3 regions of the Planomonospora sp. ID91781 genome follow, and region 1 is predicted to be linked to each of the others. Evidence: riboswitches for the same ligand, from Rfam matches in the RefSeq annotation. Region 1 holds a riboswitch; each other region holds the start of a gene.
The links. Region 1 has a riboswitch for cobalamin ahead of HS048_RS23815 (VWA domain-containing protein). Riboswitches for the same ligand answer to the same signal wherever they lie in the genome.

Region 1 (4,258 bases):
TGGCGGCCAGCGACCGGGCCAGACCGAGCCGGACGTACCCGTCCTCGCAGTCCACCACCACCGCGGCCGTCCCCGCCAGCAGCGCCGCCGCGCGGTGGGCCTGCTCCAGCGTGCCGGAGGTGGCCCGGCCGTCGGTCACCAGGATCAGCAGCGGCCGCCTGGCCGGGTCGCGGAGCCGTTCGACGCGGAGCACCTCGGCCGCCCGGACGAGCCCGGCGGCCAGCGGGGTGCGCCCGCCGGTGGGGAGTTCGCGCAGCCGGGCCGCGCCCGCCTCGACGGAGGAGGTGGGCGGCAGGACGAGGTCCGCGCGGGCGCCCCGGAAGGTGATCAGGCCGACCTTGTCGCGGCGCTGGTAGGCGTCGAGCAGCAGTCCGAGCACGACCGCCTTGACCGCCTGCATCCGGCGGCGGGCGGCCATGGAGCCGCTGGCGTCGACGGCGAACAGCACCAGGTTGCCCTCGCGGCCCTCCCGTACGGCCTCGCGCAGGTCGCCGCGGCGCACCAGCAGGCCCGGACCGGTCCGGCCGCGCTCCCGCTGGTACGGCGCGGCGGCCAGGACGGTCGCCGGCAGGTGGAGGGAGGCGGGGCGCCCCTCGGGGGCGCGGGCACCGGTGGTCCGCCCGAGGGGCGTCCTGGCCCGCGACCGCCGTCCCGGTGCTCCGGCTCCGACGCCGGGCACGGTGAACAGCCGGGCCCTGCGGGCCGGGCCGGCCTCGGCCACCTGCTCCGGTGCCGCGTCGCCGCTCCCCGCTCCGGAGGAGGACCCGGCCGCCGGGCCGGGGTCCGCCGTACCGGACCGCGGCGTGCCGGGTCCGCCGGGCGGCGGGGTGCCGCAGTCGGGCCCGCCGGGCGGGTCCGCGGACGCGCCGCCGGACGGTGCTCCGTCCGCGCCGGGACCGGAGGCCCGGCTCCCGTCCGCCCCGCCGGAGGGTCCGGAGCCGTCGGGACCGCCGGAGTCCCGGCCGCCCCCTCCTGCGCCGCCGTCCGGTTCGTCGGCAGGTCCGCCGCCCGGCCCCCCGCCCGGTCCGCCATCAGGCCCGTCGCCGGGTCCGCCGTCCGGTTCGTCGTCGGAGATCGCGTCGAGGAGGTCGTCGAGCCTGGACTCGTCCAGGCCGGGTGCGTCGAAGGGGTCGCGGCGGCGACGGTGCGGGAGAGCGAGCCGGGCCGCCTCGCGGACGTCGGCCGCGGTGACCTCGGTACGGCCCTGCCAGGCGGCGTGCGCGATGGCGGCGCTCGCCGTGACGAGGTCGGCGCGCAGGCCGTCCACCTCGAAGCCCGCGCAGACGGCGGCGATCCGCCGCAGCGCGGAGTCCGGCAGCGCCACCCGGGCGACCCGGGCCCGCGCCTCGGCGATCCGCGCGGCCAGGGCCGCCTCCTGCCCGGTCCAGGCCGCGGCGAAGGCCTCCGGGTCCGCGTCGTAGGCCAGGCGGCGGCGCACCACCTCGGCCCGCTCGTCCACCTCCCGCGACGCCCTGACCTCGACGGTGAGGCCGAACCGGTCGAGGAGCTGCGGGCGCAGCTCGCCCTCCTCGGGGTTCATGGTCCCCACCAGCAGGAAGCGGGCGGCGTGCCGTACCGACACGCCCTCGCGCTCGACGTAGCAGGTGCCGAGCGCGGCCGCGTCGAGGAGCAGGTCGACCAGGTGGTCGTGGAGCAGGTTGACCTCGTCGACGTAGAGCACGCCGCGGTGGGCGGCGGCCAGCAGGCCCGGTTCGAAGGCCTTCACTCCCTCGGTGAGGGCGCGTTCGAGGTCGAGGGAGCCGGCGAGGCGGTCCTCGGCGGCGCCGACGGGCAGCTCCACCAGCCGGGCGGGGCGGACCGCCGCATCGCCCGGCTCCGGCCCTGACGACCGGTGAGGACCGGGGCGGACGGCCGCCGCATCGGGCTCCGGCCCGGACGGCCCACGGGAATCGTGGGGCCCGTCGGGGCAGCGGGGGTCGGGGGCGGCTGGGTCGCAGGAGAAGCGGCAGCCGCGCACGACCTCGACGGGCGGCAGCAGCGCGGCCAGCGCCCGCACGATCGTGGACTTGGCGGTGCCCTTCTCCCCCCGGACCAGCACGCCGCCGACGCGCGGGGAGACGGCGTTGAGGACCAGGGCGAGTTTGAGGTCCTCCAGGCCCACGATCGCGGTGAAGGGGTAGTGCGAGTCGCGCACCGTCGGCATCTCCTCGGGGTGAGTCACGCGGGTGGGTCGGGCGGAGCGGGTGACGGCGACGGTTCTGCCCGGCGTCGCCGCGGAGAGCCGACCGGCCACCCGGCGGGGGAAGCCGAGCACGGATTCGCCCCCGTGGGGCGCCTCCGCCGGGTCGGTGAGCCGGGCGGCGAGCTCCGCGGTCCGGCAGTCCCGGCCTCGGCGGGCGTCATGCCGCGTCGGCGGCCGTGGTCCCGGTCGGCGAGGAGCGGGCCGGGCCCGGTCCGCAGGCCGAGCGCCTCGGCCGTCCGCAGGCGCCGCCGTCCGGGCGCCCGCACGGCGGCCGGGCCGTTCCAGCCTGGGCAGCAGCCGCAGGCCGGCGCGGCGCGGTCCCCGCTCGTCGAGTGGTTCGTCCTCCGGGGACGCGGCCCGTGCCGTCGCCGGTGTCGAGGCGTGGCGGAATCCGGCTCACGGGCACCTCCTTCAGGGATTGCGCGTCCCTTTTCGTAGGTCGGTGGCGGCCGGGTGACCTGGCTTCCGTCCCCACAGGGCCGGTTACAGTGGCGCGACCGCACCGGAATCTCACCGGATTTCCCCCGCGCCGCCACAAAACACCCGGAACGTATCCCGGGGCCGCCGCTCCCGTCAATCTCGTAAGATCACGCCCCTCGCCGGGCGGGGCGGATCTGCGCGGCGCCCGCGTCCGCGTCCGGGCGCACATCCGGGTACGCGGAACCGCCCCGTGACCTCGAGGCCCCGGGGCGGTCGCGTGCGGTCGTCCTCCGGCTCCGGTTCCTCACTTCTCGCCGGTGAGGGCGGTGACCAGCTCGGCGGCGGTGCGGCAGCGGTCGAACAGCTCGCCCACGTGGGCCTTGGTGCCGCGCAGCGGCTCCAGGGTCGGGACGCGCTGCAGGGACTCGCGGCCGGGGATGTCGAAGATGACCGAGTCCCAGGAGGCGGCGGCGACCGCCTCGCTGTACTGGCTCAGGCAGCGGCCGCGGAAGTAGGCGCGGGTGTCGCTGGGCGGCACCTCGACGGCGCGCTGCACCTCCTCCTCGGTCACCAGCCGCTGCATCCGGCCCCGGGCGACCAGGCGGTTGTACAGGCCCCGGTCGGGGCGGATGTCGGAGTACTGCAGGTCGACGAGCTGCAGGCGCGGGTGCGACCAGGGCAGCCCGTCGCGGGTCCGGTAGCCCTCCAGGAGCTCCAGCTTGGCGACCCAGTCGAGCTCCCCGGACAGCTGCATCGGGTCCTCGGCCAGGCGGGTCAGCACGGACTCCCAGCGGTCCAGGACGTCCTTGGTGGGCTCGTCCATGCCGTTGCCGCTGCGGGTCTCGGCGTACTTTCTGGCCAGCTCGAGGTATTCCATCTGGAGCTGGACGGCCGTCAGCCTCCGGCCGTCGCGCATCTTGATCTCGTACTTCAGCGTGGGGTCGTGGGAGACCGCGCGCAGCGCCTGGACGGGGTTCTCCACGGCGAGGTCGCGCGTGAAGTAGCCGTCCTCGATCATGGCGAGGACCAGCGCGGTGGAGCCCAGCTTCAGGTAGGTGGAGATCTCCGACATGTTGGCGTCGCCGATGATGACGTGCAGGCGCCGGTACTTCTCCGGGTCGGCGTGCGGCTCGTCGCGGGTGTTGATGATCGGCCGCTTGAGCGTGGTCTCCAGGCCGACCTCGACCTCGAAGAAGTCGGCCCGCTGGCTGATCTGGAAGCCCTCGCCGCGCGAGTCCTGGCCGATGCCGACGCGGCCGGCGCCGGTGACCACCTGCCGGGAGACGAAGAACGGGGTCAGGTGCCTGACGATGTCGGCGAACGGCGTGGCCCGCCGCATCAGGTAGTTCTCGTGGCAGCCGTAGGAGGCGCCCTTGTTGTCGGTGTTGTTCTTGTAGAGCTGGATCGGCGCGTTGGTCGGGATCGCCGAGGCGCGCAGGGCGGCGTCGTGCATGACCCGCTCACCCGCCTTGTCCCAGAGCACCGCGGCCCTGGGGTTGGTGCACTCCGGCGTGGAGTATTCGGGATGGGCGTGGTCGACGTACAGCCGCGCTCCGTTGGTGAGGATCACGTTGGCCAGCCCGAGGTCCTCGTCGGTGAGCTGGCTCGCGTCGGCCACCTCCCTGGCGAGGTCGA
Region 2 (4,258 bases), 210 kb from region 1:
GTCCACGACCCGCCCGGCCGGACGGCCGCAGCGGCGCCCGCAGCCCGCCCAGTGCACGGGGAGCGTACCGGTGCCCGGCGATCTCATCGAACGCGAGGCGGCGTCCGCCTCCACGAGGCCGATGACGGAGGCCGCGTCGGCCCGGACGTCGGCGAGGGACTTGGCGCAGCCCGGGCGGCCGGTGCAGGCGCTCACGCCGGTCCACGGCGAGTCCGGGTCCGTGACCAGCCCGGCGTCCGCCAGCCGGACGGCCGCCTCCGCCGCCTCCGCGCGGGTCAGACCGGGCACGACCACCCCCCGCCACGGCGTGAGCCGTACCTCGTCGGCCAGCCCGGCGAGCAGTTCCGCCTGCGCCGCGGTCAGCCGCCCCAGCGGCACCGCGACGCCGAGGGCCACCCGGTCACCGGGATCCCCGCCCCCGTCTCCGTCTCCGGCCTCCTTCCGGTCCCCGCGCCCGCGGACCGGCTCGATGACGCCCACCGGTCCGTGCGTGACCGGGTGCGGCGCCACCGGCCGGCCGAGCCCGGAGCCCACGCCGGCGTCCGTCGCGGGAGGCGGCGCCGCGGCGTCCGCGGGGGTCTCCACCGGGGCGGCCGCGGAAGCGCCCGCGAGGGCGACGGCCGAGCCGGCCGCCTCGGCGCGGAGGCGTGCCACGACCCGGCCGGGACCGCCGGGCAGTTCCCCGATCCGCCAGGCGGCGGTCCCCGAACCCGCGAGCTCCGCCAGGAACGCCCCGGCCACCGCGAGCAGCGCGGGAACCGCCTCGGACACCGGGACGCGCAGGCCGCTGTCGGCGCCCGCGACGAGGACCGCGACCAGGTCGGGAGCGAGCGGCAGGATCCCCGCGTCGGCGCCGAGCCCGGCGACGTCGCCGCGGCCGTCGTCGACGGCGAACAGGAACCGGCCGGGCAGGGCGGCCAGCTCCGGGCGGGCGCACAGCGACCGGTCCAGTTCGGCGACCAGCGGGCCCGCGTCGAGCAGCCCGCGGCCGTCGCAGCCGGTCAGCGGGGAGGCCAGGATGTTGCGGACCCGCTCGTGGGTCGGCGAGGGCAGCAGGCCCGCCTCGCCCATCCGCGCCGCGAAGCCGGACTCCTCGCCCAGCCCGCGGACCTGGACGTTCGCCCGGGAGGTCAGCTCGATGACGCCGGTGCCGCACTCGGCGGCGGCCCGGGCCAGCTCGCGCAGCCGGGTCGAGGGCAGGCGGCCGCCGGGAACCCGGATCCGGGCCAGCCCGCCGTCGGCGGCGGCGTGCGTCTGCAGCGCTCCGGGACACGCGTCGGACCGGGACCGGCCCGGAAGGCCGGACACGCCGGAGGAGCCGGGACCGTCGGAGGCGCGGGAGGAGCCGGGTGCGCCGGACGCGTCAGGGGGTCCGGGACGGCCGGGCGCGCCGGAGGAGCCGGACAGGCCGGGAGTTCCGGAGGGCCCCGGTCCGCCGGGTGCGCCGGAAGGGGCGGGAAGCCCGAGTCCGCCGGGCACATCGGGGGAGCCGGACATGCCGGGATTTCCGGAGAGGTCGGGAACGGTCACGCCGAGGATGCTAACGCCGGGTTCCTCCGGACGACCGAACTGCCGTACGCTCATGGTCGAGCGAAGGCAATGGGAGGAAGCCGGTGCGAATCCGGCGCGGTCCCGCCACTGTGACCGGGGAGCGACCCCCAACCAGGCCACTGTCCGCGTGCGGACGGGAAGGCCGGGGGGAGCGTCGATCCGGGAGCCAGGAGACTCCGGCCCTCGCGTCCGCCGACGACCCGGGGCGAGGACCCCGAGGGAGGAAGAGTCTCCGTGCGCCCTTCGCCGTGCCCCCGTCCCGAGGGACGTGCCGCGTGATCCTGCTGCTCTCCACCTCCGACACCGACCTGCTCAGCGCCCGGGCGAGCGGCGCCGCCTACCGGCTGGGCAACCCCGCCCGGCTCGCCGCCGCGGACCTGCCGCCGCTGCTGGAGGGCGCCGACCTGGTCGTGGTCCGGCTGCTCGGCGGGCGCCGCGCCTGGGAGGAGGGCCTGGACGCCCTGCTCGCCGGGCCCCGGCCCGTCGTCGTGCTCGGCGGCGAGCAGGCGCCCGACGCCGAGCTGATGGAGTTGTCCCGCCAGTGGGGGGTCCCCGGCGGCGTCTGCGCCGAGGCGCACGCCTACCTCGCCCACGGCGGCCCGGCCAACCTCGCCGAGCTGCACCGGTTCCTGTCCGACACCGTGCTGCTCACCGGCCACGGCTTCGCACCCCCCCGGCCCACCCCGGCCTGGGGGGTGCTGGAGCGCGAGGCCCGCCGGGACACCGCCGGGGACGCCGCCGGGGACGCCGTCGGGAACGCCCCGGTCGTGGGGGTGCTGTACTACCGGGCCCACCACGTCGCCGGGAACACCGCGTTCGTCGAGACGCTCTGCGCGGCGGTCGAGGACGCGGGCGCGCGGGCGCTGCCCGTCTACTGCGCCTCCCTGCGCGCCGCCGAGCCCGCCCTGATCGAGACCCTGCGCCAGGTCGACGCCCTGGTGGTGACGGTGCTCGCGGCCGGAGGCACCCGCCCGGCGACCGCGTCGGCCGGCGGCGACGACGAGGCGTGGGACGTCGGGGCGCTGGCCGAGCTGGACGTGCCGATCCTGCAGGGACTCTGCCTGACGAGCAGCCGGGAGACCTGGGAGGGCAGCGACGACGGCCTGTCGCCGCTGGACGCCGCCACCCAGGTGGCCATCCCCGAGTTCGACGGCCGGATCATCACCGTGCCGTTCTCGTTCAAGGAGACCGACGCCGACGGGCTCACCGTCTACGCCGCCGACCCCGAGCGGGCCGCGCGGGTGGCCGGCATCGCCGTACGGCACGCCGCGCTGCGGCACGTCCCGCCCGCGGAGCGGCGGATCGTGCTGATGCTCTCGGCCTACCCGACCAAGCACTCCCGGATCGGCAACGCCGTCGGCCTGGACACCCCCGCGAGCCTGGTGCGGCTGCTGGCCGCGCTGCGCGGGCACGGCTACGACATCGGCGCCGAGGACGAGCTGCCCGGCGTGGCCGCCCAGGACGGCGACGCGCTGATCCACGCGCTGATCGCGGCGGGCGGGCAGGACCCCGACTGGCTCACCGAGGAGCGGCTGGCCGGCAACCCGGTGCGCATCGCCGCGCGCACCTACGCCGAGTGGTACGGCACGCTCCCGGCGGACCTGCGCGAGCGGGTCGAGGCGCACTGGGGGCCGCCGCCCGGCGAGCTGTTCGTCGACCGGTCCCGCGACCCGGAGGGCGAGATCGTGCTGGCCGCGCTGCGCGCCGGGAACGTCGTGGTGATGGTCCAGCCGCCGCGCGGCTTCGGCGAGAACCCGATCGCCATCTACCACGACCCGGACCTGCCGCCGAGCCACCACTACCTGGCGGCCTACCGGTGGCTGGCCGACGGGTTCGGTGCGCACGCGGTCGTGCACGTCGGCAAGCACGGCAACCTGGAGTGGCTGCCCGGCAAGTCCGCGGGCCTGTCGGCCTCCTGCGGCCCGGACGCCGCCCTGGGCGACCTGCCGCTGGTCTACCCGTTCCTGGTCAACGACCCCGGAGAGGGCACCCAGGCCAAGCGCCGCGCCCACGCCACCCTGGTCGACCACCTGGTGCCGCCGATGGCCCGCGCCGACACCTACGGGGACATGGCGCGGCTGGAGCAGCTCCTCGACGAGCACGCCTCGATCGCGGCCATGGACCCGGCCAAGCTCCCGGCGATCCGCGCCCAGATCTGGACGCTGATCCAGGCGGCCCGGCTCGACCACGACCTGGGGGTCGGGGACCGCCCGCACGACGCGGAGTTCGACGACTTCCTGCTCCACCTGGACGGGTGGCTCTGCGAGGTCAAGGACGTGCAGATCCGCGACGGCCTGCACGTGCTGGGCGCCGCCCCGCAGGGGGAGGTCCGCGTCGACCTGGTGCTCGCCATGCTCCGGGCCCGCCAGATGTGGGCGGGGAGCGAGGCGCTGCCCGGCCTGCGGGAGGCCCTGGGCCTGGCGGAGGACGGCAGCGCGGACCGGGCGGGCGTCGACGGGGCCGAGACGCTGGCCCGCTCCCTGGTCGAGGCCATGGAGGGCGGCGGCTGGGACCCGGCCGCGGCGGCCGGTGCGGTCGCCGCCGTCCTCGGACCGGTCGGCGGTGCCGTACCCGGATCGGATAACGGTGCCGTACCCGGATCGAGTGGCGGTGCCGTACCCGGATCGAGTGGCGGTGCCGTATCCGGACCGGGTGGCGGTGCCGTATCCGGACCGGGTGGGTCGGGCGGCGCGGCCGTTCCGCCGGG
Region 3 (4,258 bases), 410 kb from region 1:
ATGGTCGGGGTGGCCATGAAGAGGTTCAGCGACTGCGCCTGGTCGACGTACGGCGTGCGCGCGGCGGCCAGGTCGATCAGCGCCTTCTGCGGCAGCTCCCAGGCGGTCCGGTACAGGACCTTGAGGTCGGCGGGGATCTCCGGGATGTCCTGGACCGAGCCGTCGGCCCGCTTGATCGCGTCCCGGATCCGCTCGTTCCACAGCCCGCGCGCCTGCAGGTCGCGGACCAGGTAGCGGTTGACCTGGAGGAACTCGCCCGACAGGGTCTCGCGCTTGAAGACGTTGGAGACCTGCGGCTCGATGCACTCGTAGCAGCCGGCGATGGAGGCGATCGTGGCGGTCGGCGCGATCGCGATCAGCAGGGAGTTGCGCAGGCCGGTCTCCGCGATCCGCTCCCGCAGCGCGGCCCACTCGGGCGAGCGCGCGGCGGACCGGGAGGCCCCGTGACCGCCGCTGCGGCCGTCGCTGTGGCCGTCGCCGTAGTGGTCGGGGTGGAGCACCCCGTCCGCGGCCCGGGTCTCGCCGTAGGAGGGGTGCCGGCCCCGCTCGGCGGCCAGGTCGGCGGAGGTGCCGTAGGCGGCGAGCGCGATCTCCTCGGCGATCCGGGTGGACAGCTCCAGCGCCTCCGGCGAGTCGAACGGCAGGCGCAGCGCGAAGAACACGTCGGCCAGGCCCATCACGCCCAGCCCGATCGGCCGCCACCGGCGGTTGGCCGCCTCGGCCTCGGGCGTCGGGTAGAAGCCCAGGTCGATGGTGCGGTCCAGGAACCGCACGGCGGTGCGGACGGTGCGGCGCAGCCGCTCCCAGTCGACCCCGTCCCCGGCCAGGTGGGCGGCCAGGTTCACCGAGCCGAGGTTGCAGACGGCCGTCTCGGCGTCGCTGGTGACCTCGAGGATCTCGGTGCAGAGGTTGGACAGGTGGATGACGTTCTCGGGGCGGGCGGTCTGGTTGGAGGTGCGGTTGGCCGCGTCCTTGAAGGTCATCCAGCCGTTGCCGGTCTGGGCCAGGGTCCGCATCATCCGGCCGTAGAGGGTCCGGGCCGGGATCCGCCGCACGGCCAGCCCGGCCTCCTCGGCGGCCCGGTAGGCGGCGTCGAAGGCGGCGCCGTACAGGTCGGTGAGGTGCGGGACGTCCTTGGGGTCGAACAGCGACCATGCCGCGTCCGCCTCGACCCGGCGCATGAACTCGTCCGGCACCCAGTTGGCCAGGTTGAGGTTGTGGGTGCGGCGGGCGTCCTCGCCGGTGTTGTCGCGCAGTTCCAGGAACTCCTCGATGTCGGCGTGCCAGGTCTCCAGGTAGACGCAGGCGGCGCCCTTGCGCCGGCCGCCCTGGTTGACCGCGGCGACGCTGGAGTCCAGCGTGCGCAGCCACGGCACGATGCCGTTGGAGTGGCCGTTGGTGCCCCGGATCAGCGAGCCCCGCGAGCGCACCCGGGTCCAGGCGATGCCGATCCCCCCGGCGTACTTCGACAGGCGCGCGACCTGCCCGTAGCGCTCGTAGATGGCCTCCAGCTCGTCGCGCGGCGAGTCGAGCAGGAAGCACGACGACAGCTGCGGGCGGCGGGCGCCGGAGTTGAACAGGGTCGGCGAGCTCGGCAGGTAGGACAGCGTGGTCATGAGGCCGTACAGCTCGGCGGCCTCGGCCACCGTCTCCGACAGGCCGCAGGCCACCCGGAGGAAGAAGTGCTGCGGGCGCTCCAGGACCTTGCGGGTCTCCGGGTGGCGCAGCAGGTAGCGGTCGTAGACCGTGCGCAGGCCGAAGTACTCGAACCGGGTCTCCTCGCGGACCAGCGCGTCCAGCTCCGCCGCGTTGGCCGCGACGAACTCCGCCAGCCGGTCGGCGACCAGTCCGGCCGCGTGGGTGGCGGCGACGGATTCCGAGAAGGTCCGGACGCCGTGCTCGGCGGCCTCGTCGGCGATCAGCCCGTCCAGCAGCCCGGCGGCGGTCCTGGAGTTCTCCGGGTCGGTGATCACCCGGGCGGCGGCCTCCTCGATGGCCAGCCGGCGGGCGTCCGGGCCGGTTCCCGCCCCCGGTACGGCGCCGGCCGTCGTACCGCCCGCCGCGCCGCCCGCCGCGTCACCCGCCGTGCCGGTCACCACCGTGCCGGTCGCGCCGCCCGCCGCGTCACCCGCCGTGCCGATCGCGGCCTCTGCCATGGTCTGTGTCACGTGCCACCCCTCGCGCGCTGGAATTCCCCGTGTGTACGGCTCTCGAGGAACGGGCGCGCGTCGGAGGGCGGATCCCGGCCGCAGGAAGGGCATGCGGGAACCGCCTCGTCCGCGGGCCCTCCCTCGAAGCCCTGGACCGCTTGCGTGGCCGGGGCCGCCCACCGGGCGGTCCGGACCGCCCTCGGGCGTCCCGGAGCCCGGTCCGGCTCCCCTTCCACGCGTCACCGGCAGGTCTTCGGACTCACGGGCGTGTTCGTGCGCTTCCTACTGGCCGTCGCTTCCCAGGTCTCCCCAGTGCCTCTGACGGCGGTCGTTCCCGTTCACCGCTGCGGGGCAGTCCCGGAATCGCACCGGGTTCCCTCTTTCCTCGCCCCGCCAGGGGCGAACCAGCAACGAGGAGGATCCTACATCTAGGGGCGGATCGCGCAACCGGCCCTACAATTTGTGTCGGACGAGCCCAGCAGCCCGAGTTCGTAGAGCACGCCCCGGGTGCGCTCGGTCTCGGTGGCGAGCCACTGCCGGAAGTCGTCGCCGCTGAGGTACACGCGTTCCCAGCCCTGGCGCGCGCACAGTTCCCGCCAGCGCGGGGAGGCGTCGATCCGGTCGCAGAGCGCGACGGCGGCCTCGCGGTCCTCGGCGCTCATCTCCCCCGGGCCGAGCAGCCCGCGCCAGTCGGCGTACTCCAGCCGGACCTCCAGCTCCATGAGCGTCGGCGCCTCGATCCCGTCGATCCGTTCGCGGGAGGAGACCGCCAGCACGCGCAGGCGTCCCGAGGCGAGCCCGGCGGCCAGGACGCGGGCCGGGGCCAGAATCGCGGCGGCCCATCCGCCGCCGAGCGCCTCGACGGCCTGGTCGGCCCCGGCGTACCCGGTGTACTCGAGGAGGCGGGCGTCCACGCCCAGGCACTTGCCGATCATGCCGTAGAGGACGTGGTCCGGGCCGCCGGCCGCCCGGCCGCCGACCACCAGCCCGGCGGGGTCCCGGCGGAGCCGGGCGGCGAAGTCCTCGAAGGAGCGCAGCCGCGAGTCGGCGGAGACCGCCAGCGCCGCCCACTCGCCGACCAGGCGGGCCAGCGGGGTGGCGGACTCGGCCAGCGGGGCGGCGCCGGACGTCTCCGCCCCGGCGACCATCGGCATCCCGGCCACCAGCAGCCCGCCCTCGCGGGTGAACGGCGCACCGGAGGTCCGCGACGCGGCGAGGGCCGCGAGGGCGGCGGCCCCGGCCCCGCCCGGGTGGTTCTCCACCTCGACCGTCCGGGCCAGTCCGTCGCCGGTCAGCGCCGACGCCAGCGCCCGGGCCACCCGGTCGGCCTCGCGCCCGCGGGCCGCGGGCGCGATGACCGACAACCTCTCCGGCACCGGAGGTCCGGCGCCGCCCGTCGTCCCGCATCCCGCCGCGGCGACCGCGATCCCCGCGGTGATCCAGAAAAACCGCCTACGGTGCATAGGTGCCCCTTTCCCAGGGTGCCCTTGGCACTCTAGGTTACAGCACCATTACTTTCCGCCACAGAACGGGACGTAGCGGGCGCAGCGTTCCGGCTACTCCACCGTGACGCTCTTGGCCAGGTTCCGGGGCTTGTCCACGTCCCGCTCCAGGGCGACGGCGGCGTGGTAGGCGAAGAGCTGGAGCGGGATGCCCAGCAGGATCGGGTCCAGCTCGACCTCGTTCTTGGGCACGACCAGGCAGTCGTCGGCCAGCTTGGGGTCGGCGACGCGGTGGCCGACCATCAGCACCCGCCCGCCGCGCGCACGGATCTCCCCCAGCGTGGTGAGGTTCTTGTCCAGCAGCTCGTCGTCGGGGACGATCGCCACGGTCGGCATCTCCGGGCCGATCAGCGCCAGCGGGCCGTGCTTGAGCTCGCTGGCCGGATAGGCCTCGGCGTGCACGTAGGAGATCTCCTTGAGCTTCTGCGCGCCCTCGCGCGCCACCGGGTAGCCCCGGACGCGGCCGACGAACATGATGCTCGGCGAGTCGGCGTACTTCTCGGCCAGTTCCTTGACCTGCGGCTCCAGGGCGAGGATCTCCTTGATCTGGTCGGGCAGCGCGCGCAGCCCCTCGCAGATCCGGCGGCCGTCGGCCGGCGACAGGTC

Region 2: it holds a riboswitch for cobalamin, as region 1 does, so the genes downstream of both, HS048_RS22865 (cobaltochelatase subunit CobN) here and HS048_RS23815 (VWA domain-containing protein) in region 1, are expected to answer to the same signal.
Region 3: it holds a riboswitch for cobalamin, as region 1 does, so the genes downstream of both, HS048_RS25680 (ribonucleoside-diphosphate reductase subunit alpha) here and HS048_RS23815 (VWA domain-containing protein) in region 1, are expected to answer to the same signal.

The regions. Positions count from the first base shown of each region.
Region 1 covers NZ_JABTEY010000002.1:1,005,291-1,009,548, forward strand. Annotated here, with positions in the region: gene HS048_RS23815 (VWA domain-containing protein) at 1-2,164, opposite strand, end outside; cobalamin riboswitch at 2,634-2,783, opposite strand; gene dop (depupylase/deamidase Dop) at 2,928-4,258, opposite strand, start outside.
Region 2 covers NZ_JABTEY010000002.1:798,282-802,539, reverse strand. Annotated here, with positions in the region: gene HS048_RS22870 (precorrin-3B synthase) at 1-1,530, opposite strand, end outside; cobalamin riboswitch at 1,604-1,728, shown strand; gene HS048_RS22865 (cobaltochelatase subunit CobN) at 1,827-4,258, shown strand, end outside.
Region 3 covers NZ_JABTEY010000002.1:1,419,340-1,423,597, forward strand. Annotated here, with positions in the region: gene HS048_RS25680 (ribonucleoside-diphosphate reductase subunit alpha) at 1-2,168, opposite strand, end outside; cobalamin riboswitch at 2,377-2,574, opposite strand; gene HS048_RS25685 (tripartite tricarboxylate transporter substrate-binding protein) at 2,579-3,526, opposite strand; gene glmS (glutamine--fructose-6-phosphate transaminase (isomerizing)) at 3,707-4,258, opposite strand, start outside.